DNA from 3 places in the Psychrobacillus sp. FSL H8-0487 genome. Region 3 is predicted to be linked to each of the others. Evidence: riboswitches for the same ligand, from Rfam matches in the RefSeq annotation. Region 3 holds a riboswitch; each other region holds the start of a gene.
The links. Region 3 has a riboswitch for thiamine pyrophosphate ahead of MHI47_RS09420 (3-oxoacyl-ACP reductase). Riboswitches for the same ligand answer to the same signal wherever they lie in the genome.
Positions count from the first base shown of each region.

Region 1: linked by a shared signal. The riboswitch ahead of thiT (energy-coupled thiamine transporter ThiT) and the one ahead of MHI47_RS09420 (3-oxoacyl-ACP reductase) in region 3 are both predicted to bind thiamine pyrophosphate.
Region 2: linked by a shared signal. The riboswitch ahead of MHI47_RS01125 (YkoF family thiamine/hydroxymethylpyrimidine-binding protein) and the one ahead of MHI47_RS09420 (3-oxoacyl-ACP reductase) in region 3 are both predicted to bind thiamine pyrophosphate.

Region 1 covers NZ_JBBOZA010000001.1:3,021,219-3,023,488, reverse strand. Annotated here, with positions in the region: gene MHI47_RS15505 (M20 family metallopeptidase) at 1-890, opposite strand, end outside; TPP riboswitch at 995-1,086, shown strand; gene thiT (energy-coupled thiamine transporter ThiT) at 1,152-1,733, shown strand; gene map (type I methionyl aminopeptidase) at 1,781-2,270, shown strand, end outside.
Region 2 covers NZ_JBBOZA010000001.1:214,008-216,277, reverse strand. Annotated here, with positions in the region: gene MHI47_RS01130 (2-hydroxyacid dehydrogenase) at 1-532, opposite strand, end outside; TPP riboswitch at 797-903, shown strand; gene MHI47_RS01125 (YkoF family thiamine/hydroxymethylpyrimidine-binding protein) at 984-1,565, shown strand; gene MHI47_RS01120 (ECF transporter S component) at 1,567-2,148, shown strand; gene MHI47_RS01115 (ABC transporter ATP-binding protein) at 2,135-2,270, shown strand, end outside.
Region 3 covers NZ_JBBOZA010000001.1:1,893,020-1,895,289, forward strand. Annotated here, with positions in the region: gene MHI47_RS09415 (LLM class flavin-dependent oxidoreductase) at 1-695, opposite strand, end outside; gene MHI47_RS09420 (3-oxoacyl-ACP reductase) at 775-1,527, opposite strand; TPP riboswitch at 1,674-1,774, opposite strand.

The sequences.
Region 1 (2,270 bases), 1.1 Mb from region 3:
GGTTTTCCTATAAACTGTGAAGTGACCTGAGCAATACGTTCGATATATGGGTTAATAGCTTCAGTTGTTACTGCAGGAGCGGTAGTGTGCACTTGTATTTCACTATTGGGAAATTCTTCTGTCAACGTTTGGAGATCTAAAAGAATACTATGCATATCTTGTCCAGGTACGTAACGAAGATCATAACTTACTATGCACTCATCGGGCACTACGTTATATCGTTCTCCTGCTTGTATTTTTGCCAAGTTTAAGGAAGGATAATCATAGAACTCATTGCTTGCTGTTAAAAAAGAAAGTTTGCGAAGCTGTTGGTCAAAAAGAAACGCTTGTTCAATTGCATTTATTCCTTCCCAAGGACGACTACCATGACTAGATTTGCCCTTAAGTATTACATCAAACTGGATAATTCCTTTTGCCTGTAAGCCAATTTGTAGATAGGTAGGTTCTCCACATATAACAAAGTCACCGATATATCCTTGATCGACCAAAAATTTGGATGTCTCTCCGTCTGTTTCCTCATCGGTTACGATATGTAGTTGGATTTTTTGAGCAAGATTTTCAGGTTGTTTAGATAGCTCATAAAAGGCTTGCATCATCGCTGCAACTCCCGCTTTCATATCAGCTGTTCCACGACCATATAAATAATCTCCCTCAATATAAGGCTGAAATTGTGAAGTTTCTCCTGGAACAACATCTACGTGACCATTCCAAATCATACATTTATCACCGTCTCCTATTACTGCCATAAGCATCAGTTTTTCCTCATGCTTTAAGATCGTAGTAGTAATACCTCGTTCCTCTAGCCAATTCTCACAAAATAACAAAGCATTATTTGCGCCTTCCAATGTGTCACTTTTGATACGTATTAAATCTTTTAATAATGTAATCATGTAAACATCCCCTTACGCATATAGTTTTTACAAGTATAACAAAAGAACAAAAGAAGGTTGCAATACTTTATCTATTCAGCTACAATGAACTCGAACTAAATAATTCAAACCACAAGGGGCGCCGTTGATACGGCTGAGATAGTACCCTTCGAACCTGTAAGTTAATACTTGCGTAGGGATGTGGATGGAAACTGACAATCGCGCGATGTCTGGGTCTATCCCGGGGGTCGTTTTTTTTGTGGTCAAAAAAAGGGGATTGTCATGAAGAATAATCGAGTATTAATATTAATGGAAATCGCTATTTTTGCAGCTTTAGGATATGTTTTAGATATGATCGGCTTTGGAATGCCGCAAGGTGGATCAGTTACATTCGTTTTAGTACCTGTTATTTTAATGGCTTTTCGTCGTGGTATTGTAGCAGGTTTAACTACTGGATTTTTAATAGGTGTATTACAAGTCGTTACAGGCCGTTTTTACGCAGCTCCCTTATCATTTGAAATAGTGATAGCACAAGTAGCAATAGATTATTTCATCGCATTTATGGTAGCTGGTTTTGCTGGTTTTCTGAGACCTGCGTTTTTACATGCATTTGAACAAAAGGATAAAATGAAAATGGTTAGAGCAGTTGTCTTGGGAACGTTCATCGCAGCTTTTCTTCGTTATTTAGCACATGTAACTTCAGGTATTCTATTCTTTGGTGAATTTGCTGGTGAGCAAAATGTTATTTTGTATTCGTTGATCTATAATTCTACTTATATGATTCCTGTATTTTTAGTAGCAGCTTTCATTTGTTCGATATTATTTGTTAAAGCTCCACGCCTCACACTGCCGAATCTTCACTAAATATGGTATGATTAGAATACATTTAGTGAAGAAGGGATCTTGTTAAGATGATTGTACAAACTGACGAAGAGTTAGTAGCATTAAAAAAAATAGGGCGTATTGTTGCAGAAATTCGAGATGTAATGAAGGCTGCTACTAAACCTGGTGTGACTACGAAAGAGTTAGATGAAATCGGCGGAAAGCTATTTAAAGAGCATGGCGCGATTTCTGGACCAATGGGAGAATACGATTTTCCGGGATATACTTGTATTAGTGTTAATGAGGAAGTAGCTCATGGTATGCCAGGCGCTCGTGTTATAAAAGATGGTGATATCGTGAATATAGACGTTTCAGGATCGCTTGATGGTTATTTTGCAGACACAGGAATTTCTTTTGTCGTAGGCGAAGGATATGAAGAGAAAGAGAAGTTGTGTGCTGTAGCTGAGAGTGCATTTGAGCGTGCAATGCTAAAAGTTAAAGCAGGTTCAAGATTGAACCAAATTGGTAAAGCAGTAGCTAGAGAAGCCAAAGATAATGGCTTGCATGTTATTATGAACC
Region 2 (2,270 bases), 1.7 Mb from region 3:
AGCGATTATGATATAACACATTCATATCAAAGCCTTTCGCACGTCTAGCAACCGCTTCCCCTATACGTCCCATTCCTACAATACCGAGCGTTGCACCGAAAATGTCCATTCCTGTATATTGCATTGGTGACCAGGAATCCCAGTTACCCGAACGAATTTCTTGTTCTACTTCTGTTATTCTTCGAGCAGTTGCTAATAGTAAAGCAAATGCTAAGTCTGCCGTTGTCTCTGTTAATACTCCCGGAGTATTTGTTACGACAATACTACGGTCTTTTGCCGCCTCTATGTCTATATTGTTATAGCCAACTGCAAAATTACTAATTACTTTTAAATTTGGAAGGCCTTCAATTAGTGTACGATCGATATTATCGGATAACATCGTCCATAGAGCGTACGCGTCTTTAGCATTTGTTATTATTTCTTCATTTGTCATTCCAATAGTTTCGCTATGCCACATTTGTACATCAAACTTTTTTCTTAAAGGCTCAATGATTTCTTCGGGTAGTTTACGAGTTATGTATATTTTCTTCAAAACTTTATCCTCCCTCGAGTTATGTATTCTTGTGTTTCTCTGGTGCTTTCGGGTGATTCTTTGTTCTATTGCGGTGATTCTCTTTTACATTCGGGTGATTATTCTCAACATTCCGGTGTTTCTCCAAATATCCATTATGATTCACCCAGCCCTCAAACAATCGGGATAGATAAAGCATGGACGAAAGTACGAAATTTTGCAAACATATTTACAACTTCAAATAGCTACGTTATACTTTGGGCATATTAAAAAACTACATACCGTTTTGCGCACTAGGGGTGCCCACTTTGGCTGAGATGCGAGCATTTTGCTCCGATCCCTTAAAACTCGATCAGGATAATACCTGCGTGAGGAAGTGCGGTGACTTCCCTAATATTTTTGTATTGGATAAGTGGCTGCATCTTCACGGATGTGGTCTTTTTTTATGAAAAAATACAGGGAGGTTTTTTAAATGGAATGTGGATTGAGCCCAATTATCGGATTTCGTTTTTCGTTACATCCGATGACAAATGATTTTATCAAAGTGATTAAAGGTGCTTTGAAGGAGACGGATACGACGAATGTGTGGATGTACACAGATGATGTGTCGACGGTTATTCGTGGCAAACAAGTACATGTATTTAATGTGGCAAAAGCAATTACATTGCATGCTGCTAAAACAGGAGAACATATTGCACTGTCCGGTACTTTTTCCGCTGGTTGCCCCGGTGATTCTGCAGGAGATGTCTATCTAGACAAAGGCGATATAATTGCCAACACAGATATAACAAAACAATATGTATCTTCTCAATTTGCTCTATACCCGATGAATAACCCGAGTTATATGGACATTATTTACCGTGAAGTGGATCGTGCTAAAGCACAAGGTGTGTTTAATGATTCCATACATTATGCGAGTGGTATTCATGGAGATATTCATGATGTGTTTGCATTTTATGAAGAAGCATTCACGAATGCCCGCTCAGATGAGCATAAGCATTTGGTTATGACCGTTTCTATGAGTATTAACAGCCCCTCTCATGGAGGTCGTTAACATGCTGAAATCATGGAAGCTAAAAGAAATCGTGTTAATGTCTTTACTTGCCGTTGTATTTGGCATTGTCTATTTATTGTTCTTGCATATCGGTAATATTTGGGCTGGATTTATAGGTCCGATTGCATATGAATGGATTTTTGGCATTTGGTTTATCGTGTCTATTATTAGTATGTATATTATTCGAAAGCCAGGTGCTGCAGTTATTTCAGAAACAATCGCCGCTGCCATTGAGGTGTTGTTAGGAAATGCCGTTGGACCCCGACTAATTCTATCAGGTGTTATTCAAGGCTTAGGGGCAGAAGCAGTATTTGCTGCAACTAGATACAAACGCTTTGATATTTGGATTCTAATCCTAGCGGGTGTGGGATCTTCGGTATTTAGTTTTGCCTACGGGTATTTGTTAGGTGGCTTTACGGTATTCAGTACTGGTTATGTTGCACTGATGCTTGGCATTCGCATATTGAGTGGAGCTCTCCTTGCTGGTGTTGGAGGTAAAGCGGTTGCCGATGGCTTACTAGCAACAGGCTCTCTTCGAGGATACGCTATTTCACGACCGAAAAAAGGTGATGCTCGTGCATGACGTCATTTCGTTTGAGAAGGTCAGCTTTCGATATCCAGATGAGGAAAATTGGACTTTGAATGACTTTTCATTTGCAGTACAAAAAGGTTCCAGGGTTGTGTTAACTGGTCCTAGCGGCTGTG
Region 3 (2,270 bases):
TTTGCAGCTAATGCAATCCCTTGTTTAGATGCCCCTGCTTGCATGGCTACTGGTTTGCCTTGAGGGCTTTTTGGCGTCGTGGATGGGCCCTTCACTTTAAAATAGGTCCCATTGTGGTCAACAGGTTGTATATTAACAGGATTGATTAACTGTTTTTCTGCTCGATTATATAGAATCTCCTTGCTGTCCCATGATAGAAATAGTTTATTCATTAAAGAAGCAAATTCTTCGGCCTTTTCATACCGTTTATCATGAGAAGGCAGTTCCGACATACTATGATTTAATGCTTCCTCGTCCCTCATTGAGGTAACGAGATTCCACCCGACACGTCCGTTTGTAATGTGATCTAGGCTTAACAGTTGTCGCGAAGCAGTGTAAGGATTCGAAAAGGTACTTGAGATTGTTGAAACTAATCCCACATAATTTGTCACTTGAGAAATAGCAGTTAAATTGACCACTGGATCTAACCAAAATGCTGGCATTTCATTTGGGGCGTTGGCAGGGAATGATTGATTGTCGGCAAAGAACACCGCATCAAAGCAACCCGTTTCAGCTAACTGTGCTAAGGATTGGTAATAAGAAATGTTCCCGATGCATTCAATGCTTGAATCAGGCATTAACCAAGCAGCCTGATGATGTCCACATCCATACAGCAATACGCCTAAGTGGATTTGTTTTCTTTGATTTCCTTTCATTAGCTACTCCTCTACCTATGTCATGAGTGACTGCTTAAATCGTCTATTTTTGTAAGACTATCTATTATAAATTAAGTTACTAGTTCATTGTCAAACCGCCATCTACTGTTAAATTCTGACCTGTAATACCATCAGCATTTTCTGAAGATAAATAAGCGACCATATTGGCTACATCTTCAGGGCTAGTTACTTTCTTCAAAGGCGTTGATTGAGCAATTAAATCGAATACTTCAGGAGTTGTAAAAGCACTGGCGTCAGTCGTTTTTAATAATCCACCTGAAACTACATTTGCTCTTATGCCGAATTGTCCCAGTTCAGCGGCGATATTTCGCGTAAAACCAATTAGTCCAGCCTTTGCTGTTGTATATTCATGATAAGGAACAACAGGGTTTTGATACAAATTGGTACCAATGCTTATAATACTTCCATTTAGTCGTTCAATAAATTGAGGTATAACACTTTGGACTACATTAAATGCGGCTTTTAAAGTGCCGTCTAGTTGTTTTTGATAATCCTCCCAAGTAAGTTCTGTAAAGGATTTCTGTTTGTTTGGATCAAATTTGAAACCTACCAATGCATTGTTGACTACAACATCTATTTGACCAAAATATTCGGTTGCTTTCTTTACCAAGGCATCGACTTCTGCCCGATTTGTGACATCTGCACAAATTGCAATTGCATTCTCTTTACCTAGTATAGAAACAAGCTCTTCAGCGGCATCTTTACTTTTATAGTAGTTAATAACCACTTTAAATCCTTGATGTGCCAATTCTTTTACAATAGCCGATCCCAAACCTCTACTACTGCCCGTTACCAATACTGTTCTTTTCATCATAACCACTCCCATACTGTTAGTTTTGCTGAAACTTAAATGATAAAGTGATAGATATAATAAAAAAACGCAACCTTCCTTTAGGAAAGTTGCGCAAATACAAATAATTGCATAGTAAAAATTAGGCATCATCAGCCTGCTATTATGTATTAGAATCTACACTTTCCTCCGCTAGTATTAACTAGTTCAGGTTCAAAGGGTTTGAGTAAATACTCATCTCAGTTAAATAACACCCCTAGTGATTATATTTAAGTTACTTTCAATGTATAGTTTTTAGAATTTTATGTCAAGTCTTGTTTGTTAGGTGTTAAGGCATCACTAAAATAATCAAGCCATTTTTCTCACAATAACTGGGCTTGAATCTGTATAGCATATATAAAATTACTTATGAAGCTTTCGCTATTTTATATATTTAAGTACAATCTCTTCTTCTCGACTAGTCAAAAAGAAAAAATAAATTATTAAATGTAAATTTTGTTGAAATTGGAACTCATTTTATTTTCAAACGTATTTAAGTAAATAGGCATTTTGTAAAAGAAGTGTTAAAGATGGCAATACAAAGTAGGTGAATATTTGATTACAATAAAGAATTTACAGCAGGTAATTACTTATATTCAGTATAAATTTAAATGAACGGAGGTGGGGAAAATGGTGAAGAAGATTGCGATGGGATTCTTGTTCATGCTACTCGCTGGTTGTGCTGTAATTGGTGTTAGCACGTTGCACTTTGAAGGAGAAAGTGA